DNA from 3 places in the Oerskovia sp. Root22 genome. Region 1 is predicted to be linked to each of the others. Evidence: predicted binding sites of a transcription regulator. Region 1 holds the regulator's gene; each other region holds the start of a gene.
What was found. The regulator HspR, encoded in region 1, represses chaperone genes until heat shock. The targets are predictions, from matches to a motif close to AAGTTGAGTCNNNNNGACTCAACTT.
Positions count from the first base shown of each region.

Region 2: the regulator HspR is predicted to act here: its motif matches at 8,063-8,087, upstream of ASE15_RS16340 (Hsp20/alpha crystallin family protein).
Region 3: the regulator HspR is predicted to act here: its motif matches at 3,980-4,004, upstream of clpB (ATP-dependent chaperone ClpB).

Region 1 covers NZ_LMIL01000001.1:476,192-486,483, forward strand. The annotation lists gene ASE15_RS21720 (sigma-70 family RNA polymerase sigma factor) at 1-2,842, opposite strand, end outside; gene ASE15_RS01985 (hypothetical protein) at 3,061-3,828, shown strand; gene ASE15_RS01990 (DUF1540 domain-containing protein) at 3,955-4,263, opposite strand; gene ASE15_RS01995 (heat shock protein transcriptional repressor HspR) at 4,471-4,965, opposite strand; gene ASE15_RS02000 (DnaJ C-terminal domain-containing protein) at 5,045-6,055, opposite strand; gene grpE (nucleotide exchange factor GrpE) at 6,294-6,923, opposite strand; gene dnaK (molecular chaperone DnaK) at 6,920-8,800, opposite strand; gene ASE15_RS21725 (cold-shock protein) at 9,197-10,126, opposite strand.
Region 2 covers NZ_LMIL01000011.1:187,460-197,751, forward strand. The annotation lists gene ASE15_RS16310 (cohesin domain-containing protein) at 99-929, opposite strand; gene ASE15_RS16315 (amidase family protein) at 978-2,786, opposite strand; gene ASE15_RS16320 (Fic family protein) at 2,985-4,124, opposite strand; gene ASE15_RS16325 (hypothetical protein) at 4,206-5,192, opposite strand; gene ASE15_RS16330 (hypothetical protein) at 5,384-6,316, shown strand; gene ASE15_RS16335 (SDR family NAD(P)-dependent oxidoreductase) at 6,504-7,349, shown strand; gene ASE15_RS16340 (Hsp20/alpha crystallin family protein) at 7,604-8,023, opposite strand; gene ASE15_RS20940 (excalibur calcium-binding domain-containing protein) at 8,141-8,935, opposite strand; gene ASE15_RS16350 (bifunctional 2-polyprenyl-6-hydroxyphenol methylase/3-demethylubiquinol 3-O-methyltransferase UbiG) at 9,084-9,659, opposite strand; gene ASE15_RS16355 (hypothetical protein) at 10,212-10,292, opposite strand, start outside.
Region 3 covers NZ_LMIL01000011.1:372,162-382,453, reverse strand. The annotation lists gene ASE15_RS17075 (CAP domain-containing protein) at 19-1,107, opposite strand; gene clpB (ATP-dependent chaperone ClpB) at 1,311-3,929, opposite strand; gene ASE15_RS17065 (hypothetical protein) at 4,215-4,811, shown strand; gene ASE15_RS17060 (alpha/beta hydrolase) at 5,028-5,987, shown strand; gene ASE15_RS17055 (hypothetical protein) at 6,088-6,432, shown strand; gene ASE15_RS17050 (cation diffusion facilitator family transporter) at 6,440-7,465, opposite strand; gene mnhG (monovalent cation/H(+) antiporter subunit G) at 7,510-7,959, opposite strand; gene ASE15_RS20485 (monovalent cation/H+ antiporter complex subunit F) at 7,956-8,411, opposite strand; gene ASE15_RS17035 (Na+/H+ antiporter subunit E) at 8,408-9,100, opposite strand; gene ASE15_RS17030 (Na+/H+ antiporter subunit D) at 9,097-10,292, opposite strand, start outside.

The DNA of each region.
Region 1 (10,292 bases):
CGTCACCCAGACCCTCCGGCGCGAGCATCCGCACGTCCATCGGGGTCGTCGACGTGTTGGTCGCAGAACCGACGAGACGGACCGTACCGCCCACGTTCTCTGCGGTGACCGTGGCGGCGGCCAGCCAGTCGCCGTCCGGGACCCGATAGCAGTCGAGAGCCTCGAAGGCACCCGCCTCGACCGGACGGGTGTACTCGGCGCCTGCGACGGTGGTCGCGAGCGTCAGGGTCGCCTTGCCCTCGGGGAAGCGGTACCCGTCGTCCAGCCGGAGGTCGGCCGTCTCGCCACGAGTCAGTCCGACGACGGGCGAGGTCGAGCCGACGGCGTCGAGACGCACCCGGAGGTCGTCGTACGCGGTCGTGTTGGTGACGCCTGCGAGAGCGATCGAGGCTGTGCTCGCGTCGACGCCGACGCACTGGGGAACCGCGCGGGTCCCCGAGGGGATCGCGTCTTCCGCACCGGCCCACGGGGAGCCGACCCGGAGCGTCGCGCTCGCGGAGTCCTGGACCGACTTCCCGTCGGAGCTCGCCGAGGCCGCGAACGTCAGACCGGTCGTCGACGCCGGGGCCCCGCCGTCTGCGACCAGCTGCACGTCGAGCACGACGGCCGGTCCGGCACTCGCGCTCGCGTCCGGCGCCGGGAGTCCGCCTGCGCCGGTCACCGAGCAGCGCGCCGACGATCCGTCGGGCTCGCAGAACCATCCAGGCGTCAGGGCGCGGGCCGAGCTCCCCGACGGAAGGTTCCCCACCGAGAACGTGAGTCCCTGGGCGTCGACGTCACCGGTGTTCCGGGCCGAGAGCCGGACCGCCGACGCACCGGGGTTGAGCAGCTCACCCACGACGGGGGTCGCAAGGTCCACCTCGGCGCCGTAGGACTGGACCGGCGCCGGCGCGTAGGTCTTCTTCACGGGCACCAGGCCCTTGCCGTGGACAGTGCCACCGAAGCTGTACGTGCCTCCGCGGGAGGCCTGCACCGTGACGACCAGCTCCTTGTTCTCCCCTGGCGCCAGCACGCCGACCGTGCAGGTCACGAGCGAGGTCCCGTCGCCCTGAGGCACGGCCGTGCCGCACGGGAGCGCCGCGGCCTTCAGGGCGGGCACCACGCCCCGCCCGGCAATGACCGTGGAGCTCACGACCGAGACGTTGGCCGGGAGCGTGACGTCGACGACGACCTCCTCGGCGGACGTCCCACCGGTGTTCGACGCCGTGAGCGTCAGATCCTCAGGGTCGCGAGGAGCGAGCTGGAGTGGCGCGAAGGCCAGATCGAGCGTGGCCGGAGCGGGATCGACCGGGTCCACCGGGTCGACCGGATCGACCGGATCGACCGGGTCCACCGGATCGACCGGATCGACCGGGGTGAGGGGCGTCGCCGGGACGGTCGTCCCGGGCCCTGCCTGATCGCCGGCGGTGCCCGTACCGCCACCCGCGTCGCCACCGGTGCCAGCGCCGGTCCCGCCCGCGCCCCCGCCGGTGTTCCCGCCCGCGGTCAGCGGCGTCGAGCCGGTGCCGTCCTCCTCGAGCGGCGCCAGGTTGGCGGGGGACGTGGGGTCCGCGCTCGGGGGCGTGGGTGCTGTCGTCGGAGATCCGGTCGGCGTGTCGGTCGGAGACTGGGAAGGGTCCGGGCTCGCACCCGCGCTGGGCGGCGTGTCGGACGAGAATCCACCGTTCACCGCGACGACGCCTACGCCGACAGCCGCGATGGCCACGACGCCGACGGCCGCCGCGACCAGCGGTGATGCTGCGATGAAGGCGGCGATCCCTGTCGCACCGGCCACGGCCGCCCCTGATCCGGCAGCCACGGCACCGGTCGCACCGGCGGCGGCTGCGGCTCCCACGGCCCCGCCCGCCCCGGCACCCGCGGCCGTGGTTCCACCGGCTGCTCCGGCCGTCGCCGCTGCGCCTCCCCCGGCCCCGACGGCACTGCTCCCCCCTGCCGCGGCACCACCGGAGGTACCTGCTGTCGTCCCGGAGGCGCTCGCCGAGGCCCCGGTTCCCGCACCGGCTCCGCCCGCGACGGCACCGCCGCCGACGATCGGGAGCGCGTGCCCCACCAGCCCGAGTCCCGCGACCCCGAACACCAGGGGCGCGATCACCGCACGCATGCCGTGCGAGACGTCACCGAGCTCGAGCACGAGCCCTCGGCACTCGCCACAGCCTTCGAGGTGCGCGTCGACCTTGGCGTTCTCCCGCTTCGCGAGCCCTCCCCGGACGTAGGAGCCGAGCAGCGGGTTGACGACCTCGCACCCCTCGCTCGCCGCTCCCGTCAGGTGCTGCTGGAGGTAGGCCTGACGCAGCCCCTCTCGCGCGCGGTAGGCGAGGGCCGAGACTCCGTTGGCCGACAGCCCGAGCAGGGGCGCGATCTGGGCCGGGTTCATCTCCTCGACCTCGGTGTACCAGAGGACGGCCTGCCACCGCTCGGGCAGGCCCTGGTAGGCCTTGGTCACGATCGACCGCTCGAAACCCTGCAGGGTCGGGTCCTCGGTCGAGGCCATGGGGCCGAACGCGGTCTCGAAGGTCTCGACGTCGTCGGTCGGCTGGGTGCGCCTGACTCCGTTCACCAGGTCGTACGAGAGGCGGCGGACGACCGTGAAGAGGTAGGCACGGAACGTGACGTCCGGTCCCCCGCCGGTCTGCAGGATGCCGAGGACCTTGGCGAACGCCTCGGACACCACGTCGTCCGCGTCCGAGGTCGAGTGGACGTACTGGCGCGCCACGGTACGGGCGGCAGCGGCGTGCCGCTCGTAGAGTGCACCGAACGCGGAGTGGTCGCCACCGCGCACGGCGGTGATCAGCTCGGCGTCGCTCGTCGAAGCGCCGTCCGCGTACGTCTCGACCTGGGTCATTCCCTCGCCCCTGACTGCGCCTCGTGCAGTTGAGGCTCCTCTCGCTCATAGTAGACGTCACGAACCCCAGTGTTTTCAACGTCTCACGGGCGATATGCGCTGCTTGTCCTATCCTCGCAGGGGCGATCCTCGCGAACCGCCCGGACCTCCGAGCGGATGAAACCAAAGTGCTCGGTCGGTATCGCGTCATGAGTGTCGGCCTGAGGGGTCTCATGGGTATGGACCTACGACCTGGCTACCCCCAGCCAGCCGTCGACTCGCTGCTCGCCGAGTGGCAGGCGGCGAGCATGGACTCCGTCTGGCTGCGCCCCGGCGACTGGTACCACCCTGCGGTGGAAGCGTTGGCCGAGGCGCTGACGGACGGACGCCCCACGGCCCCTGCCGCCGACCGGCTCGGTGAGGCTCGGGGGCACGTCGGCATCAGCATGGGCGAGACGATCGACGACCTCGCGTGCCTGTTCGGCGCCTGGGGCACCCAGCCCGAGCTCGACACCCTGCGCGCCCTGAGCACCGGATGGGTCCGCGGCAACGAGCCGAGCCTCCTGGTCCCGCTCACGACCGACCCGCGGTCGGGCCTGGCCACCCCCGAGTACCTCGTGCAGCGTCTGCGTGAGACGTACGGCGCGGGCGAGCGCAGCGGACGCCCCGCGTCCCGCACCCACTGCCTGCTGCTCGTGGACGTCGCGGTCGACCGGATCGACGGTTGGCAGAAGGTCGCGCGCGCGGCCGCGATGGGCAAGATCTTCACCGAGGTGTTCGGCACGGGCCATCCCGTCGCGACGCTCGGTGGGGGCGTCTACGCCGCGCTGTGCGAGCGCGGCGCGGACCTCGAGCCGGTGCGCTCCGAGCTGCGGCACCGGATCGAGCGCACCGCGCTCTCCTACGGCGTCACCGCGGTGCTCCGGCGACCTCCGCGCGTCTGGGTCGAGCCGCTCCCGACCGCTCACGCGGGAGCCGCGTCGCTCCTCCAGGCGCTCGGGCGCTGAGAGACCTTCCTCCTCGAGGCGCCGTGTCCCCGGAAACACCTCGACGCCCGTCGTCCGGCGAGGGACGAGCAGGGCGTCGAGGGGGAACGCGCGAGGGGGGACGTTGCGCGAGGGGTCGGGACTCGCTCAGCGAGGAGCGTAGGTGAGGCAGTCCGCGTGGTCGGCGCCCAGGGGGCCGGCTCCGACGCGGATCGAGGAGGCGTTGCACTCGAGCGACTCGTTGTGGGCGCACTCCCCGCGCTGGCAGGCGCCGACGTGGGCGATGACCTTCTCGAGGCCGCCCTTGGCCGTGAGCGGGATGAACGTGGCGCACTCGGCCTCGCCGCCGTGGGCGGCGATCGTCACGGCACCGGCGTGGCAGCCGTGCTCGTGGTTGTATCCGCAGCCGTCGATCGAACACTCGACGACCTGGGGCAACTCCATCAGGCTGCTCATGGGACTTCTCCTTGCTCAAGGGACAGGGGCAGATCAACCGTGCATTTCCTTCACGGTATTCCTTGATGCAGCCCTTGTATAGGAAGCAAGGCCTCACTCACTTCGGCGGAATTCCGCCAATTTTACGTCACACGAACCGCGCGTAAATGCGAAGAGATTCGCGTTCGGCCCGGCATTTCCCGCGTCGCGTCGCGGGTCTCGGCGCGGTCAGTCCCCGCGCCCGGGCCGCCAGAGGACGAGTGCCCGGGTCTCCGTGTCCTGCCCTGCGACGGTTCGTCCGGCGTCCTCCGGGCTGCCTCGCCGGACCCGTCGGCCGCGCGGGACCATGACCACGTCGCCGCTGACCCCCGCGGCGAAGACTCGCCCGCCCTCGAGCCGCGCCGAGAGCGCGTCGAGCCGGGACTCGAGCCGGTCGACCTGCTCCTCGAGCGCGAGGATGCGGCGGATCCCGGCGAGGTTGACGCCCTCCTCCTGGGAGAGCCGCTGGACCTCGAGGAGCTTCGCGACGTCGCGCTGGGAGTACCGGCGCCCGCGCCCCATGGTGCGGCGCGGGGTCACGAGCCCCAGCCGGTCGTACTGGCGCAGCGTCTGCGGGTGCATCCCGGCGAGCGCCGCCGCCTGCGAGATGGCGAGCACGGGGGCGTCGTCGTACGCGTTGAACGGCATCTGTGCCGCTGCCGCTCCGGACTCTTTCCTGACCATGCGTCCTCCTCTCACCATTCTGCTCTCGGGGGGTGGCGCTCGACGAGGCCTGCGGGGGCCTCGTCGAGCGCGGGTCCTGCTACTCCGCGGCGCGTCCGAACAGGTCCGAACGCACGTCGCTCTCGCCGTCTGTCGCTGCCGCGAGCTGCTCGACCGCTTCCTTGGCGGCCTTCGAGAGCTTCTGCGGCACGACGACCTGGATCGTGACGAGCAGGTCTCCGGTGGCCTTGGCGGTCTTGACGCCCTTGCCCTTGACGCGCAGCGTGCGTCCGGACGGCGTGCCCGCGGGGACCTTGACCTTGACGGGCTTGCCGTCGAGCGTCGGGACCTCGATGGTCGCACCGAGCGCTGCCTCGGCGAACGTCACGGGGACCGTGAGCCGCAGGTTGTGCTTGTCGTCGACCGAGAACACGGGGTGCGGCGTGACGTGCACCGTGATGACCAGGTCGCCCGGCGCTCCGCCCGCGACGCCCGGACGCCCCTTGCCACGCAGGCGGATCTTCTGGCCGTCGCGCACACCGGCAGGGATGCGGGCCGTGACGGTGCGGCCTTCGGTCGAGACGGTGACGGTCGCGCCCTCGACGGCGGGCCGGAAGCCGAGCGTCGCGGACGAGTGCACGTCGGCACCGGCCTGCGGCCTTGCCGCGTTGGGACGGAACCCGGTCTGGGCTCCCCCGCCGCCGAACATCGACCCGAGGATGTCCTCGAAGCCTCCGCCTCCGCCGGTCTGCGTGGAGTACCGCACGCGGCCTCCCCCGCCACCGCCGCCGCCGAACATGCCGCCGAAGATGTCCTCGAACCCTCCGGCCCCGCCGGCCGGTCCACCGGCTCCTGCGGAGAAGCGGGCGCCCCCGCCGGCCATGGCACGGATCGCGTCGTACTGCTGGCGCTGCTCGGCGTCGGAGAGGACCGCGTAGGCCTCGCCGATCTCCTTGAACTTCGCCTCGGCCTTGGCGTCACCCTGGTTCTGGTCGGGGTGGTAGGTGCGGGCCAGCTTGCGGTACGCCTTCTTGATCGCGGCGTCGTCGGCATCCTTGGGGACGCCGAGCGCGGCGTAGAAGTCCTTCTCGATCCAGTCCTGACCGGTCAAGGCGCCTCCTCTCGTGGTGTCACCGGCCGCGGGCCGGTGGTCGTCTGCTCTCTGAAGTCTTGGTGTTCGTTCAGTCGTTCGCTCGTTCTGTCGTTCTGTCGTGCGTCAGGTCCCGGGGACCTGCTCTCCCGGCCTGCCCGACGGCGGAGCGTCACCTTCGCGTGGAAGGTGCGCTCCGTCGTCGGGCAACCGGGAACGTGGGTGCCCGGCCCCGGAGGACCGGGCGCCCACGACCGTCCTACTCCGGTCCGACGACCGAGACGCGCGCGGCGCGCACGACCTTCTCGCCGATCCGGTAGCCCGGCTCGATGACCATGTTGACCGTGGCCGACGTGGCCTGCGGGTCCACCTGGTGCATGAGCGCCTCGTGGACGTTCGGGTCGAACTCCTCGCCCACGACGCCGTACCGCTCGATGCCGAACTTTGCGAGGCTCGCGTCGAGCTTGTCGGAGATCGCGACGAACGGTCCGTCGAGCTCGCCGTGCTGGCGGGCCCGGTCGATGTCGTCGAGGACCGGCAGGAGCGCGGCCAGGACGTCCTCGACGCCCTTGACGCGCGCGGCCTCCTGGTCACGCAGCGACCGGTTGCGGTAGTTGGTGAAGCTGGCCCGCTCACGCTGGAGGGCGTCGAGGTGGGCAGCTGCCTCGGACTGCGCAGCCAGCAGCGCTGCGTCGTCCCCGGCCTCACCGGTGGGCTCGAAGTCGAGCCCCGCCAGCGGGTCGTTCTCGGCGTCGTCACCTGCCGAGCCGGCCCCCTCGGGGGCAGCCTCCTTGGGCTGCCCCTCCGGGGTCACCTTGCGCTTGTCGGTGAAGTGGAAGGGCTGGTCCTCGGAGCCGAGCTCCTCGGGGCCCTGGGCGTCGCTCGTCACTTCTTGTCGTCCTCGTCCACGATCTCCGCGTCGACGATGTCCTCGTCGGGCGCGAACGGAGCACCGGCGGCCGCAGCGGCGTCGGCGTCAGCCGCGCCCTGGTTGCCCGCGGCCTGCTCCTGCTCCGCCGCGGCGTAGAGCGCCTCGCCGATCTTCTGGCTCGAGGCCAGGAGCTTCTCGTGGGCCGACTTCACGGCCTCCGCGTCGGTGCCCTCGAGCGCCGTCTTGACCGACGCGATGTCGGCCTCGACCTCGGTGACGACCTCAGCGGGGAGCTTCTCCTTGTTCTCCGCGACGAGCTTCTCGGTCGAGTACACGAACGCCTCGGCCTGGTTGCGGTTCTCCGCCTCCTCGCGACGCTTCTTGTCCTCGGCCGCGTGCTCCTCGGCCTCCTTGACCATGCGGTCGATGTCCTCCTTCGGCAGCGCGGAGCCACCGGTGATGGTCATCTTCTGCTCCTTGCCGGTGCCGCGGTCCTTGGCGCCGACGTGGACGATGCCGTTCGCGTCGATGTCGAAGGTGACCTCGATCTGCGGCAGGCCGCGCGGGGCCGGGGCGATGCCCGTGAGCTCGAACGTGCCCAGCGGCTTGTTGTCTCGGGCGAACTCGCGCTCACCCTGGAAGACCTGGATCAGCACCGACGGCTGGTTGTCCTCGGCGGTCGAGAAGACCTCGCTGCGCTTGGTCGGGATGGCCGTGTTGCGCTCGATGAGCTTGGTCATCACGCCACCCTTGGTCTCGATGCCCAGGGACAGCGGGGTGACGTCGATCAGGAGGACGTCCTTGCGCTCGCCCTTGATGACACCGGCCTGCAGCGCGGCACCGACGGCCACGACCTCGTCCGGGTTGACGCTCTTGTTGGGCTCCTTGCCGCCCGTGAGCTCCTTGACGACCTCGGTCACGGCGGGCATGCGGGTGGAACCACCCACGAGCACGATGTGGTCGATGTCGTTGACCGAGATGCCGGCGTCACGGATGACGGCGTGGAACGGCGCCTTGGTCCGGTCGATGAGGTCCTGCGTCATCTGCTGGAACTGAGCGCGCGTGAGCTTCTCGTCCAGGTGGATGGGGCCGTTCTCGCTCATCGAGAGGTACTGCATGGAGATGTTGGTGCTCGTCGCGGACGAGAGCTCCTTCTTCGCCTGCTCGGCAGCCTCACGCAGACGCTGGAGCGCGATCTTGTCCTTGGACAGGTCGACGCCCGAGCTGTTCTTCACCTGCTGGATGAGGTGCTCGACGATGCGGTTGTCCCAGTCGTCGCCACCGAGGCGGTTGTCGCCCGAGGTCGCGCGCACCTGGATGGTCGAGAAGTCGTCCTCGTCCTTGCCCACCTCGAGGAGGGAGACGTCGAACGTTCCACCACCGAGGTCGAAGACGAGGATGAGCTCGTCCTCCTTGCCCTTCTCCAGGCCGTAGGCCAGAGCGGCGGCGGTGGGCTCGTTGACGATGCGCAGGACGTTGAGGCCCGCGATCTGCCCGGCGTCCTTGGTCGCCTGGCGCTCAGCGTCGTTGAAGTACGCCGGGACCGTGATGACCGCGTCCGTGACGGGCTCGCCCAGGTACTCCTCGGCGTCGCGCTTCAGCTTGCCGAGCACGCGCGCCGAGATCTCCTGCGCGCTGTACTTCTTGTCGTCGATCTCGACCGACCAGTCGGTGCCCATGTGGCGCTTGACCGACGTGATGGTGCGGTCGACGTTGGTGACCGCCTGACGCTTGGCGATCTCGCCGACGAGGACCTCGCCGGTCTTCGAGAACGCGACGACCGACGGGGTCGTGCGAGCGCCCTCGGCGTTCGCGATGACGGTGGGCTCCCCACCCTCGAGGACGGCAACCACCGAGTTGGTGGTGCCCAGGTCGATTCCGACCGCTCGTGCCATGTTCGTGCCTCCGTTGTGTTGCTGTGTGCTGCTACGTGTGTGTCGTTCGATCGGCAGCCCGTGGCGGTTCACTGCCCGACGGCGCGTCGTGGCGCGCTCGCCCGGACCTTCCCCTGCCCGGTGATGGGTGTCGCCACCCGGCTGCCGGTTGAGTCGTCCTCACTCAAGTTATGCCGGTCCGTGCCGCTGCGCAAGCGGCGGGGGCGTGAACTTGAGTCCACTAGGCTCAACCTTGGCCTGGAGGGGAGTATTCCCAGGGTCGAACGGCTCGTCCAGGAGGCGACGCAGATCGTGTCGCACGCGAACGACCACGGCGAGAGGTGGTCACCGTGGTCGTTCGAGGGGGCCGGTCGCCTGGAGCCGCTCATCCCCTCGCTCGCGGCGCCCGCCCCTGGCTCAGGCCAGCTCGACGGCGTCAGCCTGCGGTCCCCGGTCGCTCTGGCGCACCTTGTACCGGACCCGGTCGCCCTCCTCCAGGACCTCGTCACCCCGCACGACCGACACGTGCACGAACAGGTCCAGGCCCCCGTCATCGGGGGTGATGAAACCGAAACCACGCTCCTCGTCGTAGCGCGCAACCGTGCCCTCGCCGCCGCGCACGGGTCCGCCGGATGCGGCGGGACGGCCCGGCCGTCCGCGGTCCATGCCGCCGTGCCCGCCCCCGGAGCCGCGTGCGAGCTGCACGTTGCGGGCGTTCGGCCCCTTGTCGCCGTCGACGACGTCATACGTCACGCGGTCGCCCTCGGAGAGCTCGGTCAGCCCCGAGCCGAGCGCCTTGACGTGGACGAAGACGTCGTCGCCTCCCGAGTCGGGAGCGATGAACCCGAAGCCCTTGATGTCGTCGTACCAGGACACCGTGCCGTCCGCGCCGTCTGACGCGGGCCGTGCGGCCTCGGCCCTGAGCGGGAGCAGGTGGTCGGCCTGCGGCCCCTTCTCCCCGTCGACGACGAGGAACGCCACACGCTGCCCCTCCGAGATCACACCGCCCCCGACGATCGCCGAGCTGTGCACGAAGATCTCGGTGCGGTCGTCGTCGGGCGTGACGAACCCGTATCCCTTGGTCGGCTCGTACCAGTTGACGGTACCGAGCACGCCCATGGGCGCATCTGCGGCGCGGTCGCCCGTGACACGGACGCGGCGCGCCTGGGGCCCACGGTCCCCCTCGCCCATCTCGAACTCGACGGTCTGCCCCTCACGGAGCAGCCTCGGTCCGTCGTCACCGACGATCTCGGACGCATGCACGAACAGGTCTTCGGCCTCGTTCCCGAGGTCGATGAAGCCAAAGCCTCGGTCGGCGTCGAACCATCGGACTGTTCCCTGGGGCACTTGGGGCTCCTCTATCTCGGCAGACATTGCTGTCACCTATTGTCCCCCCGGACGGAACCGCCGACCGTTGGGTTCCTTGACCCTCGACCCGGTCGAGGCACGAACGTGCGGCCATGGCTACGACCGACGCACCACCGCGCCCCTCCCCCGATCGACCTGCACCACT
Region 2 (10,292 bases), on a different contig from region 1:
CGGACCTCGTCTCCGAGGCCCGGCCCGTCGCTCCGTCGAGCACGCCCCCCACGGGCGCGCTCCGCGCTCCTACCCCTGTGCCGGGGGCGGGAGCGGCGCTATGCGGCGCCGCCCTCCGACCGGCGGGCGCGGTGGCGGCGCGCCGCGAGGACGAGCCCGACGCCGACCAGCAGCGCGAGGAACGCCGCGCCGGCGGCGAGCCCGACGGTCGCACCGGTCGAGGCGAGCGAGCCCGTGCCTCCCGTCGACCAGGGGTCCGACCCACCGTCCGAGTCGACGAGCGTCGCGTCGTCGGTGGGCTCACCGGCGCCCGGCTCGTCGGTACCCGGGCCGCCCGTCCCCGGGTCGTCCGTGGGAGGGTCGGTCGGCTCGACGGCCACGGCCGTCACGGTGATCGGCGCGGTCCCGAGGTCCGTGACCTCGGTCGCCTGGGTCGCGGCGTCGACGAGCGTGGCGCGCTCGGCGGTCACGCCCCCGTCCCCGGCGCCCACGGCCACGAAGTCGAGGGTCGCGAGCGTCAGGTCTCCCTCGGCGGCCGGCGAGGTGCCGAGCCTGGTCTGCGTGAGCACGACCGAGGACCCGTCGGGACCGAGCGTCGCCTCGTGGAACCCCGGGATGTCGGTGGTCCCGCTGCCGTCGACGTACTCGAGCACCTCGGGGTCGAAGCCCACCGTGAGCTCGTACGCGAACAGGTCGCTGACCCCGGTGGCGGCCACGGTCACCGAGACGGTGTCGCCGACCTCGACCGCAGGGGCCGAGGCCGTGACCGTGTACGAGCCGACGGTCGTCGCGGCGCTCGCCGCTCCGGCGCCGCCGAGGAGCGTCGCCCCCGCGAGCGTCAGCGTCGCCGCACCGGTGACGACCCGCCGGGCGGCGCGCCGCCCTGCGCCGGCCCGCTGCGGTGCCCGTGATCCAACGGCTCGGTCCATGGTGGTCGTCCTCTCGAACAGTGAAGCAGGTGTCGTGATCCGCACGGCTCAGCCCTCCAGCTCGGGGAACAGCGCGGGTGCGTGGCGGTTGAGCGAGCCCTGCTCGTACCCGTAGGCCAGGCCGAGCAGCGTCCCCTCGTCGTAAGCACGGCCGATGAACTCGAGGCCGATCGGTGCGCCGTCGCTCGTCGAGCCGTCGAGAGCGGCCGACGCGAAGCCCATGGGCACGGTCACGGCGGGCAGGGCCGAGAAGGGGCTGAGGCGGTTGTTGGAGCCGCTCGAGTATCCGGTCGGCCCCGAGGTCGACGGGTAGATGATCGCGTCGACGTCGTGCGCGTCCATGGTTCCCTCGATGGCCCGGCGGCCGAACGCGATCTCGCCGTCGTGCTGGGTCCTCCAGGCGTCGTACGTCTCCTGGGTCACGAGCGAGCGGGTGCGCAGGGTGCCCGCCAGCGCGGGGAGGTAGTCGCCGTCCGACGCCACGATGTCCTGGAGCGACCGGTACGGCACGGCCGGGGCGGCGAACTTCGTCAGGTACGCGTTGAGGTCGTGGCCGAACTCGTTGGTGCTGCCCGAGGACCAGGTCTGGATCGTCGCCATGTCCGTGATGGCCAGCGGCACGACCTCGGCCCCGCGGGCCTCGAGGTCGGCGACGGCGTCGGTGAACAGGCGCTGGGCGGTCGCGTTGGTGCCGATCGTCGTCGGGTCGTAGCCGATGCGGGCGCCGTCGAGGCTGTCGGCGTCGAGGAACGAGGTGTAGGAGGCGGGCCGACGGGAGTCGGTCAGCGCGGTCGCGGCGTCCTCGGGGTCGGAGCCCGCGACGGCGTCGAGCGCGATGGCCGCGTCGGTCACGGTGCGGGTCATGGGGCCGCCCGTGTCCTGGGACAGCGCGAGCGGGACGATCCCGTCGCGGCTCGTGAGCCCCACGGTCGAGCGCACGCCCACGAGCGCGTTCCACGACGAGGGGATGCGGATCGAGCCGCCCGTGTCCGTGCCGAGCCCGATCACCGCGAAGTTGGCGGCGATCGACGCCCCGGACCCACCGCTCGACCCGCCCGAGGTCTTGCCGGGCGCGTACGGGTTGGTCGTGGTGCCGCCCAGCGAGCTGTCGGTCGTGGTGCTGACCGCGAACTCGTAGAGGTTGGCCTTGGCGAGGATCACGGCACCGTCGGCCCGCAGGTTCTCGATCATCTGGGCGTCCGACGACGTCTGGTTCGCCCGGAGGCACGTGCACCCGGCCGTGGTCGGCATGTCGACGGTGTTGTAGTTGTCCTTCGCGATCACGGGGATGCCGTGCAGCATGCTGCGCGGGCCGCCCGCGGCGCGTTCCTTGTCGAGCTCGGCCGCGATCTCGAGCGCGTGCGGGTTGACCGTGATGATCGAGTTGATCTGGTCGTCGTACGCCTCGATCCGGTCGAGGTACATCTGCGTGAGCTCGACCGCGGTCAGCTCGCCCGAGGCCATGGCCTTCTGGATGTCCACCGTGCTCGCCTCGAGGAGCGTGAAGGCGCCGTCGTCGTAGAGCATGCGCTGGGACAGGGCCGCGACGTCGGTCACGTCGATCGTGCCGCTGCCGTCGAGGTCGGCGGCCGCGACGTCGGACCAGCCGGCGTCGGTGCTCGTTGTCCCGACCGCCGCGACGAGCAGCGACAGGTCGTCGGTGTCGACCGCGCCGTCGCCCGTCAGGTCGGCCTCGGTGTAGAAGGGCGCCCCGAACGCGAGCCCGGTCGAGGCCTGGTCGGCGGGAGCGCCGACGGCGGTGGTCGCGGTCAGGCCCACGGTGATCGGTGCGACGAGCGCGACCAGGGCGACGGGAGCGGCGGCGAGGAGGCGCCGTCGTCGTGCGTGCGTGTTCACGGAGTTGTCCCTTCCGAGTGCGCCGAGGGCAGGGCGAGGCACGCCGACGGCGGCGGTTGATCTGGGGAGGGCGCGCACCCCCGTGCGCCCACAGCGAGGCTGCCACCCGCGTGTTTCGGCGTGGTGTCGCGGCAGTTTCGACCGCTGCGCGGTCACTCAGAACCGTGTCTCGTCTACTGCCCGACCATGGTCGGCGTCCTACGAGTAGAGGCTCGCGCGGAATCCGGGGTAGGGATCCACGGTCTCGGCAGCGGACCTGCGGACGGCGACCACGGCGTCGAGTGCCGGCCCGGCGACGTAGTGCCGCCCCTTGGTGCTACCGACGGCGCGCAGCAGTGCGACGTCGGTCAGCAGCTTGAGGTCGCGGCTCGCCGTGCGCTCGTCGATCTGGGCTTCACGCACGTACGGCCCTCGCCGGACCCGCATGCCGAGTGCCGCCGAGTAGAGGACGTCGAGCGATCGATCCGGGAGCCGCTGGCTCGCCCCGAGATCGTCGAGCATGCTCCAGACTCTTGAGGCGCGCGATACGCGGTCGAGGACGGCCTGTGCCTGGAGATGGTGCGCGCGCAACGAGAACGTCACCCAGGTGGAGGCATCGTGGCCCGGGCTCCAGGTGCCGTTACTGGATCGCGCCAGGACACGGTAGTAGTCCTCGGTGTTCGCCCCGAGCCACTCCTCGATGCTCGACAGCTCGGGAGCACTCAGGCCTGCTCGGGTCAGTACCAGCGTCTGCAGAGCGCGAGCCATGCGGCCGTTGCCGTCGCGGAAGGGATGGATCATGACCAGGTTGAGATGCGCCATCGCACCGCTGACGAACGGATCGAGGTCCGGATGGTCGGCGGTCCATCTCATGAGCTCGTCGACGAGTTCTGCAACGAGGTCGGCGTCAGGCCCGGCGTAGAGGTGACGGCCGGTCGTCTCGTCCGAGACAAAGATCTCCCCGCGGCGGTACTGACCGGGGCTCTTGTCGAGAGCGTGGGACAAGAGCATGTAGTGCATGGAACGGAGGATCGATGCGTCGAGCGTGAAGTTCTCGTCGCCGGCGGTCGCCAGGATGAACCCGAGCGCCTGGCGATAGCCGGCGATCTCACGGAACGTCTGGACGTCAGCGCTGATCGGTTCGTCGCCCTCGATCGCGGCGTCGGCGTCGTCGAGGGCGACGTTGTACCCCTCGATGCTGTTCGACCCTTGGATCGCCCGTGCGACGGCCGTCCTACGAAGCCTCCCTACCCACCGCCGGGGCGTGCGGATCTGATCGGCGAGCGCACTGCGCATCGTCGAGAGCTCGCCGAGGACGCGTTCGTCGTCGGCAGTCAGTACGGGGAGGGGGTAGAGCATGACCCAATGTCCTTAATCTAGAGACACACGGTCTCACGCAACACGCCGTGTCGCAAGAATTGAGACATCGAGACATCCTGTTCACGCTTGTGCGCGCAGCGCCCGACGGCGTCGCCTCGCCTCCTCGGCGCGACCCTCCGCGGCCTCGAGGTCGGCGTCCACGCCGGCCAGCTCTTCCTCGGCCGCGGCGAGCGCCGCGCGCGCCTCGTCGAGCGCGCGGTGCGCGTCGTCGCGCTCGGCGGTCAGCCGGGCGATCTGCTCGTCCAGCGCGGCCAGGCGCGCATCCAGGGGCCCGACGGCGTCGCTCGCCTCCCGCACGGAGTCGGCGGCCTGGTCGCGGCGACCTTCGAGCCGGTCGATGTCCGCGGCCGCCTCGGCGACCATGCGCTCGGCGGAGTCCAGGGCGGTATCCGATCCCGGGTGCTCGCCGTCGGACGACGCGTCGGCGGGCGCCTCGACGTGAGGCTCCCCGGCGCGTCCCGGCGGCTCCGCAGCCGCAGGACGCCGCGCACCGGAACCCCTCCGGGCCTCGCGCTCGGCGCTCAACGACACGACGTCGGCCGTCTCGCCGCTCTCGTCGACGATCCCGAACCCGACGTACTGGAGCGCCTGCGTGAGTCGCCCGGCTCGGACGAGCGCCCCGGCGTCGCGGTCCATGACCGCCGCGGTGAGGGTCTCGCCGAGCCGGCGCGCCGCCTCGCCCGACACCGACCTGCCGCCCACGCCTGCCGACGACACCTCGGCGACCAGGGCGTCGACCTGGCGTCGGCGCTCGCGGTCGAGCTCGGTGAGCCGCGCGCGGTCACGGTCCTCGGTCGCGGCGCGCAGCTCGTCGCCGAGCGCCACGAGGTCGTCGATCGCCTGCCCGTGCGCGCGGGCGACCTGGTTGACGACCCACGCCGCGACGGTCGGCTTGGCCAGCCCGCGCAGCCGGGCCGCGCCCACGGAGTCGCCCGCCGCGGTGGCCTGCTTGGCAGCGACGTTCCTGGCCGCGACGAACTCGTCGAGAGGCAGCGCGAACAGGTGATCGACCGCCTGCTCGCCGCTCGCCGCGGGGTCCTCGCTCATCGGTCCAGCGTCGCACCGTTCCTCAGGCCGTGCCGAGCATGCGGTTGTCGTCCAGGATCAGGCCGGATCGGACGATAACCGCATGCTCGTGGAACGACAACCGCATGCTCGGCACCTCCGATAGTCTCCGGAGTCGAGCGCACCGGGCACACGGCCCGGGAGCGCGGATCGCCGCCGACCCAGGGGAGCCCGTGGACAAGGACCTATCGCTCGGCTCGACCGCGGCCTCGGCACCGGACGTCGCAGCCGACCCGGCCCCCACCGACACCGACGCCTCGCCAGACCCAGCCACCGCCTCCGCTGCACCCGCCGACCCGACCGGAGCGCCGCCGTCGGGCCTCGCGGACACCCCCGCGAAGCCCGGGCTCGACGACCTGGTCGCGGGCTGGGTGGGCCGCGCCCTGGACGTCTATCCGCGCCCGGGCCTGCCGCTCACCGCGCACTGGGACGCCTCGGCAGCGGGCCTCGTGCGCCAGGTCCCGTACGTTCCGCGCTTCGCGACCAAGCCCCTCGAGCTGCTCGACCGGTTCGGGGCCGTGCACGTGGGCCCGCGGGAGGTCGGGTTCGACGGCGACGCGGTCGACTGGGACCGTGTGATCGAGCTGCGCACGCACCCCGCCTGGTCGAGCCTGTCGGCTGACGCGCTCGAGGCGAACTTCGCGCAGTACCTGAGCGTGATCCCGCGCCTGCCGGGGCGCGGCTGGGTCCTGGGCAAGGTCTCGGAGCTGCTCGTGTCGCTGTACCTGGCGGTCGTGCCCCTGCCCGACGACGTCGCGCGCCTCCTCGAGGTCGGCGACACCTCGGACGACGACACCGAGGAGGGGCCCGAGGAGGTCGCGGAACGCGACCTGTTCACCCGGCGGACCGTGACCGAGATCGTCTACAAGCGTCGCTTCGGCGAGGGCGAGCGGCAGGCGTGCACGACGTCCGTCCTGCTGCAGCTCGCGTTCCCCGAGTCGACCGACGCCATACTGGCGCTCGCGGCCGAGCGGGGGGTGCGGGTCGTGCACGTCCCGGTCGACGAGGGCGAGATGGGCGCGACGATCAAGCGCGCCGCGTCGTGGCGGTCGGCCGCGCTGGGGCTGCGGGAACGCTTCGCACGCGCAGAGGGCCCGACGGCGTAGGTCGCCCGGGCGGCGATCGTCTCCGGGGCGACGGGGGAGGGGAGACGCGGCGGTCCGTGCCGTCACGCGGTCCGGTTCCCGCGCGCGGTCTACGCTCCGAGGGGACCGCGTGGTGGGCGAGGGCCGGCCGCACGGCGAGGGCGCGCCGGGACGAGCGCCGGCGGCACGACACGAGGCGAGGCAGCACATGGCACGCAGGACCATCGTCATCACCGGGGCGAGCGACGGGATCGGCGCGGCCGCGGCCCGGCAGCTCGCGGCGGACGGGCACCGGGTGGTGGTCGTCGGGCGCTCGCCCGAGAAGACCGCCGCGGTGGCCGGGGAGGTCGGGGCTGACTTCTTCGTGGCCGACTTCGCGCGCCTGGCCGAGGTGCGGGCGCTCGCCGCCGACCTGCGCGAGCGCTACGAGAGGATCGACGTCCTCGCGAACAACGCGGGCGGCATCATGGCCGACCGCCAGGTCTCCGAGGACGGCCACGAGCTGACGTTCCAGGTGAACTACCTGGCGCCGTTCCTCCTCACCACGCTGCTGCTCGACCGCTTGGAGGAGAGCCACGCGAGCGTCATCAGCACGAGCAGCGCCGCGCACCGCCTGTTCAGCGACTTCCACCTCGACGACCTCGAGGCCGAGCGGTCGTACGCGCCCAACGCCGCGTACGGGAACGCCAAGCTCGCGGTCAACCTGTTCACGCGCGAGCTCGACCGCCGGTACCGCGCGTCGGGGATCTCGGCCGCGGCCTTCCACCCGGGCGTGGTCGCGACGAACTTCGCGGCCACGTCGACGAGCGGTATGCGGGTCATGTACCAGACCGTGCTGAGCCGCTTCCTCACGTCGTCGGCCAAGGGGGCCGACACCCTGGTCTGGCTCGCGACGACGACCCCGGGCGTCGACTGGGAGCCGGGGAACTACTACGTCAAGCGCAAGATCGCGACGACCCACCCGCTCGTGGGCGACGCGCGGCTCGCGGCCGAGCTCTGGGACCGGAGCGTGGAGATGGTGGCCGGGGCCGACGAGCCGGGGACGGCGGCCTGACGGAGGCGGCCTCTGGGCTCTGGACCTCGGCGGATCGGGCCTCACCCCTTCGGTGCCGACCATGCGGTTGTCGTCGGTTTCGTCCGCGTTATGAACGCCCACCGCATGCTCGAGTGACGCCGACCGCATGCTCGTGAGCGCCGCGCGTCCCCGGACAGCACGACGGGCCCGGTGCTCTCGCAACCGGGCCCGTCGATCTCACCGCGCCGCAGGCCGAAGGGGGGTGACCTGCGACGGGGAGGCTGGGAGGACCGTCAGGACGCCGAGGTCGTGACCTCGATGCGCTGCGGCGTCGTGCCGGCGTAGACGCCGGCGACGGTGACGGTCAGGACGCCTGCGTCGTACCGGGCGCTGATCGCGTCCGCGCTGGTGGCCTGGGGGAGCGTCACGACGCGGTGGAACGCGCCGTAGCGGACCTCGCGGACACGGCGGCCCTCGGTCTCCTCGGCCCGCTCGTCCTTGCGCTCGCCGCGCACGACGAGCTTGCGGCCCTCGACCTCGACCGTGACGTCCTGCGCGGGGTCGATGCCCGGCAGGTCGAAGCGGGCGACGAGGTCGTCGCCGTCCTGGAAGACGTCGGCGTGGGCCGGGACGCCCGCCACGGGTCGGGCGGTGAGCAGGTCGCGCAGGGCGCGGTCGAAGGTGGGGGCGGGGGTGGTCAGGGTGGTCGTCATGGTGACTCCTTCAGTCGTGATGGAACCTCTGACGGATACAACTTGAGTCACCCACGCTCAATTCCGGAACCGCGTTCGCCCTGGACGAACGACCGCGCCCGTGGGGCGGGGCTCGGCCTACTCGCAGCCCACCCCGTCGCCGTCGCGGTCCAGCTTCTTGCTGTACCCGGGCTCGCCGACGCGGATCGGTGCCTTGCCCGCCGCTCGGACCGCGTCGCAGTTCGCGTACGAGACGTTGCCGCCGCCCCCGCCGACGATTCCCGCCGGGGCGTCCTGCGTCGTCTCCTTCGGGGTGCTGGACGAGGTCCCCGAGCGACCTGCTGCCGCACTCCGGGCCTGGAGGTCGGCCTCGGCGGTGGCGACCGCGCTCTCCCGGCCTTCCACCACGGTCAGGCGAGACTGCAGGTCGGTCTCCGCGGCCGCTGCAGCGGACTCGCGGGTCACGAGCTCGGCCTCCTTGGTCCCCACGGCACCCTCCCGCTCGGTCACCGTCGCCTGGGCCGCGGTGAGGTCCTCCTGAGACGTGAGGAGCTCCGCCTTGTCCTCCTCGACGCGGGCTCGCTCCGCCTGCACCTCTTCGAGCGTGGTCTCGGCGGCGGCGAGCTGCGCACCCGCTCGGCCCTTGCCGAGGAGGAGGCCGAGGACCAGGAACGCGAGGCACAGGAAGGCGATGAGCACGATGCGCCGGGTGCGGTTGTCCTGACGAGCGCCGGTGGTCGGGCCGACGCTCGAGAGTCCCGCGAGCGGCAGGAGCATCGTCTCCTCGCGCGGCTCGGTCACCGTGTCGTCGATCCACATCGGCCACCCGGCAGGAGGTGCCGGCCAGCTGGGATCGGGTTCCCAGGTCGAGTCGGGGATCCATCCGGCGGGCGGGACGGGCCAGCCGGGAGGCGGGTTGAAACGAGCGCTCATGGCACTGCTCCTCGTCGAGGTGGCACACGCGCGGTGGCGGTGCCGAGCACGGCCGTCCATCGGCCGACTACCCCGGAGGGTAGGGGAGCGGCTGCGGCGGGGCAGCATCCGCAGCCGGGTGAAATCCGCCGCGGACGCTGCCGCGTGCTCAGGCCTGGGGTGCTCCCAGGACCGCGACCAGGAAGTCGCCGCCCTCGGTGAACTGCCGCAGGTCCCACGTCGACAGCGTGAGCTGAACCTCGAGCCCGGCCTCGGCGGCGTCGGAGAAGAAGGCGTCGAACGCGTAGCCGCGCCCCGCGCCGAACCCGACGACGGCCCGCCCGCCCGGTGCCAGGTGGGCCCGGAAACGGCGCAGCACCTCGACCTCGGTCCCCGGCGCCAGGAACGTCACGACGTTCCCGGCGCACACGATCAGGTCGAACGGTTCGTCGACCCCCATCGTGGGCAGGTCGAGCTCGGCGATGTCCGCGACGAGCCACGTCGAGCCGGGATGGTCTGTCTCGGCGGCCTCGATGAGGACGGGATCGACGTCGACCCCCACGACCGTGTGCCCGCGCGCCGCGAGCTCGGCGCCCACGCGACCCGGGCCACAGCCGGCGTCGAGGATCCGGGCCCCGCGCGGGAGCATGGCGTCGACGAGCCGCGCCTCGCCCGCGAGGTCCGCGCCCTGCGCAGCCATCGCGCGGAAACGCTCGACGTACCACGTCGAGTGCGCGGGATTCATGGCGGTCTTCTGCTCCCAGCGCGTGGGGTTGGCCTTGCTCACCGGTGCTCCTCGGGGTCGGGCGGGGGTGTGATGGGTCGGACGGGCCGTGCGGGTGGAGAGGTCGGGCAGGTCTGGCGGTCCGGTCGGGTCGGCGGGCGCGTCCAGGGCCGGCGGGACGGTCCGACGAATCAGCTGACTGGCTGGCTGACTGACCGGCTGGCCGGCTGACCGGCCGACCTGGCGCGAGCCTCGACCGTACCTCTGCGGCGACCGCTGTCGGCAGCGGTCCAGGTCCGGGGCGACGGGGTCTCAGCGGCCGGGACCGACGGCGCCGGCCGGACAGGAACGACCCGCTGCCCACGCCGCCCGGCCCCGCTGCCGGCTTTCTGGACCGACGACCCGCCGACCACGAGGTTCCGTGCAGTCGAGCACGAGGTTGAGTTCGCCAACAGCTCCATAACGACCGCAACCTCGTTCTCGGCACGCACCACCCGGCACCACCGAGCCCTCGGCACCAGCCGCCGTACCAAATCAGGATCACCAGCCCCGCACCGACCCGGAAAGGAACCCCTACGGCTCCACGTCGTCGTGCAGCACCACGCGCGACAGCTCGATCCGGTCCCCGCGCTTCCAGTAGTGCAGCCTGCGGGC
Region 3 (10,292 bases), on a different contig from region 1:
CGGACCTTCCGGGCGTCCTCAGTACCCGAAGACCTGCACCCAGGTGTTGCCCACGCGCCCGATCCCCATCGCGGTGAAGTCGCAGTTGAGGATGTTCGCACGGTGCCCCTCGGACGCCATCCACGCGTCGACCACGGCCTGGGCGGTCTGCTGGCCCGCGGCGATGTTCTCACCGCCGGGTCGCGCGTACCCCTGAGCGGTCACGCGGTCGCCGAACGTCCGCCCGTCGAGGCTCGTGTGGCTGAAGTACCCCTGGTCGACCATGTCCTGCGCGTGCAGGGTCGCGGCGCGGGCGAGCTGGTCGTCGGCCCGCAGGGCCGGGCAGCTCGCGGCCGTGCGCTGCGCGTTGACGAGGCTCAGCACCGCGGCCATGTCCCCGGTGCCCGACGACGGCGCTCCCCCGGTCGAGCCGGCTCCGCCCGTCGAGGTGGTGGGGTCGGCGAGCAGCGCGGCCCGGGTCGCCGCACCGGCCACGCCGTCGGGCTCGAGGCCTTGTGCCGCCTGGAACGTGCGCAGAGCATGGTCGGTCCCCGCACCGAACTCGCCGTCGGCCAGGACCGTGGCCCCGTGCACCTGCAGCCGCTCCTGGATCGCCTGGACCTCGGGTCCGGTCGCGCCGAGCTGCGGCGGGCCGGTCGGGGCGGGCGCCTCGGGCGCGGCCTCGGTGGTCGGCGCGGGGTCGGGGGCGGGGGTCGTCTCCGGCGGAGCCCCGGATCCCTGCCCACCCGGTCGCTCGACCGTCGGCGCCACAGGCGCCTGCGCAGCGGGGTCCGCCTCGGCGAGGACCGCTCCGCGGGGGCCGTCGCTCCGGCTGGCGCGGTCGGCGTCCCGCCCGAGCGCGGCGTCCCAGCGTGCTCCGATCGGTTCGAGGCCCGGCCCCTCGCCGTCGAGCTCCTGGACGGCCGGGACCGCGAGCAGACCGCCCACGAGGCCGAGCGTGACCACCATGACCTGAGGCAGCGCGCTCGCGCGACGCACCTCGGCGCCGGGGCGTGCGTGCCGGACGGCCTCGGCACGGCGCCGACGCCTGGCCGCGCGCGACGGCGAGGACGCGATCTCCTCGGCACGGCGGCGGGCGGCGCGGGTCTGCGGAAGGTGGTCGGGCACGGGAGAGTCCGGCAGCACGAATGACCTTCCGTCGAGGGAACGTGGGCTGATCGTCCAGTATGCCCGTTCCGTGGGAGCGAGACCAGGCTGTGCACGCACGAAGGCCCGGCCCCCTCAGGGGACCGGGCCTTCCACGCACGAGGCGAGCGACGCCGTCGGGCAGGAGGATCCCCCTGCCCGACGGCACGCACCTCACCGGGGCGTCACTGCTGGACGCGGAGCTCGAGCCCTTCGCCCTCGACCTGCGAGCGGTCGACCACGATCGTGTCGCCGTCCGCGATCTCGCCCGCGAGCAGCTTGCGCGCGAGGCGGTCGCCGATCTCGCGCTGCACCAGGCGGCGCAGCGGGCGTGCTCCATATGCGGGGTCGAAGCCCTCGAGCGCGAGCCACTCGCGTGCCCCGGCCGTGACCTCGAGCGTCAGACGACGGTCCGCGAGCCGCTCGCCGAGCCGGTCGACCGCGATGTCCACGATCCGTCCCAGCTCGTCGAGGTTGAGCGGGTCGAAGATCACGACGTCGTCGAGCCGGTTGATGAACTCGGGCTTGAAGCTCGCCCGCACTGCCGACATGACGCCCTCACGCTTGGCCGCGTCGTCGAGCAGCGGGTCCACGAGGAACTGCGAGCCCAGGTTCGACGTCAGCACCAGGATGACGTTGCGGAAGTCGACCGTGCGGCCCTGGCCGTCGGTCAGGCGACCGTCGTCGAGCACCTGGAGCAGGATGTCGAACACCTCGGGGTGCGCCTTCTCGACCTCGTCGAGCAGCACGACCGAGTACGGCCTGCGCCGCACGGCCTCGGTGAGCTGGCCGCCCTCCTCGTAGCCGACGTACCCCGGAGGGGCACCGACCAGGCGCGAGACGCTGTGCTTCTCGCTGTACTCCGACATGTCGATGCGCACCATGGCGCGCTCGTCGTCGAACAGGAAGTCCGCGAGCGCCTTCGCGAGCTCGGTCTTGCCGACGCCCGTGGGGCCGAGGAACAGGAACGAGCCCGTGGGGCGGTCGGGGTCGGCGACGCCTGCGCGGGAACGTCGTACGGCGTCCGACACCGCGGCGACCGCAGCCTTCTGCCCGATCAGGCGCTTGCCGATCACGTCCTCCATGTGGAGGAGCTTCTCGGACTCGCCCTGGAGCATGCGGCCCGCGGGGATGCCGGTCCACGCGGACACGACCTCGGCGATCTCGTCCGCACCGACCTTGTCGGCGATCATCGGCGCCTGGGGCGGCGCCGTGGCGGACTCGTCGCTGTCGATCGACGCCTCCTCCTGCTCGGCCGCCTGGAGCTGCTCCTGGAGCTGCGGGATCTCGCCGTACTGGATGCGCCCTGCGGTCTCGAGGTCGCCCTCGCGGATGGCCCGCTCGACCTGGACGCGCAGCTCGTCGAGCTTGGCGCGCAGGTCGCCGACGCGGTTGTGGCCCGCCTTCTCGGCGTCCCAGCGCGCGGTCAGCGCAGACAGCTCCTCGCGGCGGTCGGCCAGGTCGGCACGCAGCTTCTCGAGGCGCTCGCGCGAGGCGGGGTCGTCGGACTCGGAGAGCACGACCTCCTCCATCTCGAGGCGCGTGACGGCGCGCTGGAGCACGTCGATCTCGATGGGCGACGAGTCGAGCTCCATGCGCAGGCGCGACGCGGCCTCGTCGACCAGGTCGATCGCCTTGTCGGGGAGCTTGCGGCCCGTGATGTAGCGGTCCGAGAGCGCGGCGGCAGCCACGAGCGCCGAGTCGGCGATGGTCACCTTGTGGTGCGCCTCGTAGCGCTCCTTGAGCCCGCGCAGGATCGCGACGGTGTCCTCGACCGAGGGCTCGCCCACGAAGACCTGCTGGAAGCGGCGCTCGAGGGCCGGGTCCTTCTCGATGTGCTCGCGGTACTCGTCGAGGGTCGTCGCACCGACCAGGCGCAGCTCGCCGCGGGCGAGCATGGGCTTGAGCATGTTGCCCGCATCCATGGCGCCCTCTCCGCCCGCGCCCGCACCGACCACGGTGTGGAGCTCGTCGATGAAGGTCACGACCTCGCCGTCGGAGGACTTGATCTCCTCCAGGACGGCCTTGAGCCGCTCCTCGAACTCACCGCGGTACTTGGCGCCCGCGACCATGGCCGCGAGGTCGAGCGAGATGAGCTTCTTGCCCTTGAGCGAGTCGGGGACGTCGCCCGCGACGATGCGCTGGGCCAGCCCCTCGACCACGGCCGTCTTGCCGACGCCGGGGTCACCGATCAGGACAGGGTTGTTCTTGGTGCGCCGGGACAGGACCTGCACGACGCGCCGGATCTCCGAGTCGCGCCCGATCACGGGGTCGAGCTTGCCCTCGGCCGCGGCCGCGGTGAGGTCCTGGCCGTACTGCTCGAGGGCCTTGTAGGTGCCCTCGGGGTTGGGGCTCGTGACGCGGCCCGAGCCGCGGACCGCGGGCAGGGCCGAGCGCAGCGCGTCGGCGCTCGCCCCGGCGTCCGTGAGGATCTGCGCGGCGGGCGAGGAACCTGCGGCGATGCCGATGAGCAGGTGCTCTGTCGAGACGTACTCGTCCCCCATGCCCTGGGCCTCCTTCGAGGCCAGGTCGAGGGCGGTCGACGTCGCGCGCGACGCCGTCGGCTGCGCGACGGCCGATCCGCTCGCGGTGGGCAGCGAGACGAGCGCCGCGCGCACCTTCTGGCCGATGGCCTGGGCGTTCGCGCCCACGGCGTCGAGGAGCCCGACGGCGACGCCGCCCTCCTGCGTGAGCAGTGCGGCAAGGAGGTGGACGGGTTCGAGCTGGGGGTTGCCGGCGGCCGAGGCGGTCTGGATGGCCTCGCCGATGGCCTGCTGGGACATGGTGGTGAACTTGGTGTCCATGGGGTCTCCGGTACTTCTGGGGTCTGGGTCTACCTGGATCAACGCGACCAAACTTGAGCGTATTCCACTCAAGTCTGTCCGTCATGTCGGCAACTGTGTCTGACGGCTGCCGTACCAGCCGGTGGTTCCCCTTTTCTCGTCCCGTGATCCACGGGATGCTGGGGGCGTGACTACACGACGGCTCGAACCTTCCGCCACCCTCGCACCGGACCGCGGCGACCGCACGACGGCACCGGCCCACCCGGGAGACCAGCTCTCCTCCGACCTCGCCACCGGGGGTGCCCTGTGAACCTCGCACTCGTCGCGATCGTGGTGATCGTGCTCCTCGGGCTCGTCGTCATCGGGCTCGTCACCTGGCTGCTCCTGCGCCCCCGCAAGGCACCCGTCGCCCAGCCGTACGGGCACGGCGCCCCCGTCGAGGGGTACCCGGCACAGCCTCCGTACCCCGGGCAGCCGTCGTACCCGGCGCAGCCTCCGCACGCGGTCGAGGCCGGGGCCCAGGCCGTCCCGGTCGACCAGTACGCACCGCAGGAGACCCCGCCGGCCCCGCCCGGACCGCCTGCGCCGGCAGCCGGGCAGCAGTTCGCACCGCCGCGCGCGCCGGCCCCGCAGGTTCCCGACGCGCCCGCCTCCGCGGTCCCGCCGGCCGCACCGGTCGCACCGGTCGCACAGCCGGAGGCGCCGGCGCAGTACGCACCGCCGGCTGCCCACCCGCAGCCCGCGCAGACCTGGACGGCCGAGGTCACCGAGCCCTGGACCGAGCAGGCCGACGACTCCGAGCTCGACGAGACCACACGCCTGCGCGAGGACCTCCGCCCGGCACCGCCCGCGGCGCCTGCTGCTCCTCCGGCTCCGCCCGCGAGCCCCGCACCACCCGCCTGATCCGCGGCTCCCGTCCGGCGAGCAGGGCGGGAAGCTCCCGCTCGCGAGGCGGGAGCGACCGCGCGAACCCGGTCGTACCGACCGAGGGCAGCCCTCTCGGAAGGGGCTTCAGGACGAGCGAGGCACGCCTCCTCGCTCGTCCTGACAGGGCACCCCGCAAGGGGCACAATGGCGGCACCGCGATACCGCCCGAGTACGCGGGCGAAGGGCTGCACCATGACGAACGGCTGGCACCAGGACGTCCTCGGCCCCGAGTGGGTCGCCCGCACGCTCGACCTCCCCGACGGCGACACCGCGACGCTCGTCCGCAAGGCGACGCCTCCCGCGGGAGGCGAGCGCCGCCGTCGGGCCGTGCTGTACGTCCACGGGTTCGTCGACTACTTCTTCCAGGCCCACCTCGGGGATGCTTTCGAGGACCACGGCTACGCGTTCTACGCGATCGACCTGCGGGGCTACGGCCGCTCGCTCGCGCAGTGGACCGAGGCGGGCAAGGACCCCAACATGGTCGACGACCTGAGCGTCTACGCCCAGGACCTCGACGCCGCGGCCGCCACGATCCGTGCCGAGGGCCACGACGAGCTCGTCGTCGTGGGGCACTCGACGGGCGGTCTCGTCACCAGCCTGTGGGCCAACGCGCGACCGGGCAGGATCGCCGCGCTCGTCCTCAACAGCCCGTGGTTCGACCTCAACTCGAGCTGGTTCGACCGCGTGGTCTCCACCCGGGTGATCGACGTCGTCGGGCGCTTCGCCCCTCGCCTGAAGGTCGGGTCGCTCGACGACGCCTACGGGCAGGCGCTGCACGCCGGCACCGGAGGCGAGTGGGACTACGAGCTGGGCTGGAAGCCCCACGAGGGCTTCCCCGTCCGGGCCGGCTGGCTGCGCGAGATCCGCCGCGGGCACGCGCAGATCGCGCGCGGGCTGCACATCGGGTGCCCCGTGCTCGTCCTGACCTCGACACGGTCCGGCCCGAACAAGGGCTGGCACCCCGAGGTCATCACCACGGACAGCGTCCTGGACGTCCAGCACATCAAGGACCGCGCCCCCGGGCTCGGCGACGACGTGACGCTCGTGGAGATCGAGGGCGGCGCGCACGACCTGGTCCTGTCCCCCGAGCCGGCGCGCAGCGCGTTCCTCGACGAGGTGTTCGGCTGGCTCGACACGCGGCTGCCCGGCTGATGCGCGGCCGCCCGGATGCGCGCTCCTCGTGCCGGCTGATGTCGCGCCTCGTCCCCGGTCGGTCGATGGTGAGCAGGTCGATGGTGAGCAGGGGGACTCGATGAGTGGGATGAGTGGGCGGACACGAGCGGCGCGCAGCGGGTTCCGCAGCGGGTTCCTCGTCCTGACGTTCACGGCGACCTTGACCGCCTGCGCGCCTGCGGGCGACCTGGGCTTCTACAACTCGAGCGCAGGGGACGTGACGGTCTCGACCGGGGACGAGGAGTTCGAGGTCGCCTCCAGCGAGGGAGCGGTCCTGCTCGACTACGGCTGCACGCCGGGCGACATCACGATCGAGCTCTCCTCGGGGCAGGTCGTGGTGGTCTCCGGGCCTGTGTGCCCAGAACAGCAGGTCGTCATCCGCGACGACGAGGTAGACCTGGAACCCGCACCGGGCCGGACCTAGCCGAGGATCAGGCGAGGTCGCGCCGGCCCGGCTCGTCCGACGGCACGAGCGACCGCTCGCTCGCCGGGGACACCGAGATCACGGCCCCCGCGATCACGGGCGCAGCGGTCGCCCGACGCTCGAGCGCGTCGATGCGCTCGGCGACCACGTGCTCGTCGTCGTCCCCCACGAGGTCGACGCTCGCGACCAGGTAGAGCGAGCGCGGACCCACGTACTCGAGACGCAGGTAGGTCACCCGGTCGACCTCGGGGTCGGCCAGCAGCTCGCGCAGCGCGGCGTCGCGCGTCGCGGCCCCCGCGGGCTCGCCCACGAGGAAGCGCCGGTTGCGGTCGATGAGGATCCACGAGATGACCCCGAGGATCAGGCCGACGACGATCGAGCCGATCGCGTCCGGGACGGGCGACCCCGTGACCTGGTGGAGGAAGATGCCCACGAACGCGACCACGAGCCCCATGAGCGCCGCGGCGTCCTCCGCGAACACGGCCCGCAGCGTCGGGTCGGACGTGACCAGGACGTGCTGGAGCAGGTCTCGCTCGGCCGCCTTCGCCCCCTTGCGCGCCTGCCGGTTCGCCTGCAGGAACGAGACCCCCTCGAGCACGAACGCGACGCCGAGCACCGCGTACGCGATCCCGAAGTCGTCGGCCGGCTCAGGGTGCACGAGCTCCTGGATGCCGTGCGTGATCGAGACCCCCGCGCCCACCGCGAACAGCCCGAGCGCCGCGAACATGGACCACACGTACGCCTCGCGCCCGAACCCCAGCGGGTGGTCGTGGTCCGCGGGCTTGCGCGACCGCTTGTTCGCGAGCAGGAGGAACACCTCGTTGCCCGTGTCGGCCCACGAGTGCACGGCCTCCGCGACCATCGAGGCCGAGCCCGTGATCACCGCGGCGCCCGACTTGGCCACCGCGATGAGCAGGTTCGCGCCGAACGCGACGATCACCGTGAGCGCGCTCTCGGCGTGCTCCTCGGTCTTGACGACCCGGGGGCTGTCGGCGACGGGGGTGGTCGAGGGCGGCTGGGACGACGAGGTCATGTAGCGGGTCTATCACCGGACCCGGCGGGGCGCGCGGGGACAGGTCACCCTCGGCGGGTGTCCCCGTCCCCCTCGACGGGCCGGCCGTCCCCCTCGGCGTCGGTCGCGGCCTGCGCCGCGTCGCGGTCGGCCTCGACCTTCTCCCGGTCTGCGGCCTCCTGGTCGGCCGTGAGGTCGTCGAGCACCAGCAGGTCCGGACGCACCTTCCCGGTCCGGTAGCCCGCGCGCCCGACCATGTGCGCCGCGACGGGCGACGTCATGAGCTGGAAGATCACGACGAGCACGAGCATGCCCACGGCGGACCAGCTGCGGATCCGCAGCGCGAGCGCGATGAGCACGAGGATCAGGCCCAGCACCTGGGGCTTGGTCGCGGCGTGCATGCGTGCGAGCAGGTCCGGGAACCGCACGACGCCCACGCCCGCGGCGAACGCGAGGAACGCCCCGCACAGCAGGAAGATCGCGGCCAGGACGTCGGCCACCACGGTCCAGCTCATGAGCGTGCCTCCTCGGGTCCGGTCGTGCCGTCGACCTCGGGGGCGGCGGCGGGCTCCGCCTCCGCGAGGTCGTCGGGCTCGTGCTCCGCGCCGTGCTCGGGGTCGGCAGCCATGTCGCGTTCGTCGTCCTCGGCCGCGAGCCGCTCGGCCTCCTCGGCCGCGATCTCCTCGCGGGTCTTGATGCGTCGTTCGCCCTCGGGCTCGACCGACGCGAAGCGCGCGATGGTCACGGACCCGACGAAGCCCACGAGCGAGAGCACGACGAGGATCGGGATGGTCTCGGTGCGCCGCGACCAGGCGGCTTCGAGCGCGATGGTGCCGACGAGCGTGGTCGTGAAGACGTCGAGCGCGATGGTGCGGTCGAGCATCGACGGCCCCTTCTCGGCACGCACGACGGCGAGCGTCGCGGCCGATGCGAGGAGCACGGCGCAGATCAGGACGACGACGATCATCGCTTCCCCTCCCGTCGGTCGGTACGTCGATCGGTCCGGCGTGCAGCGTCGTCGGCAGCGTCGCCCGCCCCGCGCGTGCCCGACGGCGCCGCTCCCGCGGGCACGGACGGCTCACCCGGGTGGTGGTACAGCCCGGCGGCCTTGAGCTCCTCGTTGGACGCGAACGCGCGCAGCACCCGCGCCTCGAGGTCGAGCGTGTCCTGGCGGACCTTGTCGGCGCCGCCCGCGGCGTCGAGGTCGAGCACGTGCAGGTAGAGCATGCCCGTGAGCCGGTGCGCCTCGATGACGAGCGATCCGGGCACGAGCGAGCTGAGCTCGGCCGTGATGGTCATGTAGATGTCCGAGGGGTTGCGGAGCCTGACACCGACCACGGCCCCGTGCGGGGTGTGGTGGAAGCGGAAGGCCTGCATGCTCACCTGGAACGAGGCGACCACGAGGTCGGCGACGAACCGGGAGACCAGCACGAGCAGGGGCCAAGGACGGACCGTCCCGCTCGTCGCGATCGACGGCAGCGGCATGAAGGTGATGAGCAGGCTCGCGATGATCACGCCCGCGATGAGGTTGCCCCACGAGAGGTCGCCCCAGAGCATGACCCACACGACCGTCAGCCAGGCAACGGTCCGCCACTGCGCGGTGAGCCGGCCGAACCAGCCGCCCGCGAGCGGTCCTCTCCGACGGTGCAGGCTCATGAGTCCTCACCTCCCTGCTGCTCTTCCTCGACGAGGTCGCTCGACACTCCCTGCCCACGCCCCGAGTCGTCGGGGAACACCGCGTCGACGTACGTCGAGGGCTGCATGAGATTCCCTGCAGCGCGCTCGGCGTACGAGTAGAGGGGGCCCGCGGCGAACGTGAGGGCCAGACCGAACGCGACGAGCGCCGTCGTGGGCCCGACCATGCCGCGCGGGGTGCCCGTCGACGGAAGCTCGACTGGTGCCGTCTGCCAGAACGCCTTGTTCCATGCCTTGACGATCGCGTAGAGCGTCAGGAGCGAGGTCACGACGCTGCCCACGACGAGCGCCCACGTGAGCGGCGTGCCCTGGGCGACGCCCTCCTGGAGGAGGCCGACCTTGCCGAGGAATCCGGACAGCGGCGGGATGCCCGCGAGGTTCATCGCGGGGACGAAGAACAGGATCGCGAGCCCCGGCGCGATCTTCGCGAGGCCGCCCAGCTTGTCGAGCGACGTGGATCCGCCCCGCCGCTCGATGAGCCCGACCACGAGGAACAACGTCGTCTGCACGGTGATGTGGTGCACGACGTAGAAGATCGACGCCGCCATCCCGGCCTCGGACGCCATCGCGATGCCGAAGATCATGTAGCCGATGTGGCTGACCAGGGTGAACGACAGCAGACGTTTGATGTCGTTCTGCGCCACGGCGCCCAGGATCCCGATCACCATGGTCAGCAGCGCGAGCCACATGAGCACGGTGTCGAGGCGGTTGTCGGGGAACAGGAGCGTCTGGGTGCGGATGATCGCGTAGACGCCGACCTTGGTGAGCAGCCCCGCGAACACTGCCGTGACCGGGGCGGGCGCCGTCGGGTACGAGTCGGGGAGCCAGGCCGAGAGCGGGAAGATCGCCGCCTTGATCCCGAACGCGAGCAGCAGCAGGAGCTGCAGCGTCATGCGGACCCCGGGGTCCACGTCCGGGAGCCTCTCGGCGAGCTGGGCCAGGTTGACCGTGCCCGTCGCGGCATAGGTCAGCGCGATCGCGACGAGGAAGATGACCGACGAGAGGAGCGCGACGACCACGTAGATGGACCCGGCGCGGATGCGCTCGCCCGTCCCGCCGAGCGTCAGCAGGACGTAGGACGCGGCGAGCAGGATCTCGAAGCCCACGTACAGGTTGAACAGGTCGCCCGAGAGGAACGCGTTGGCGACGCCCG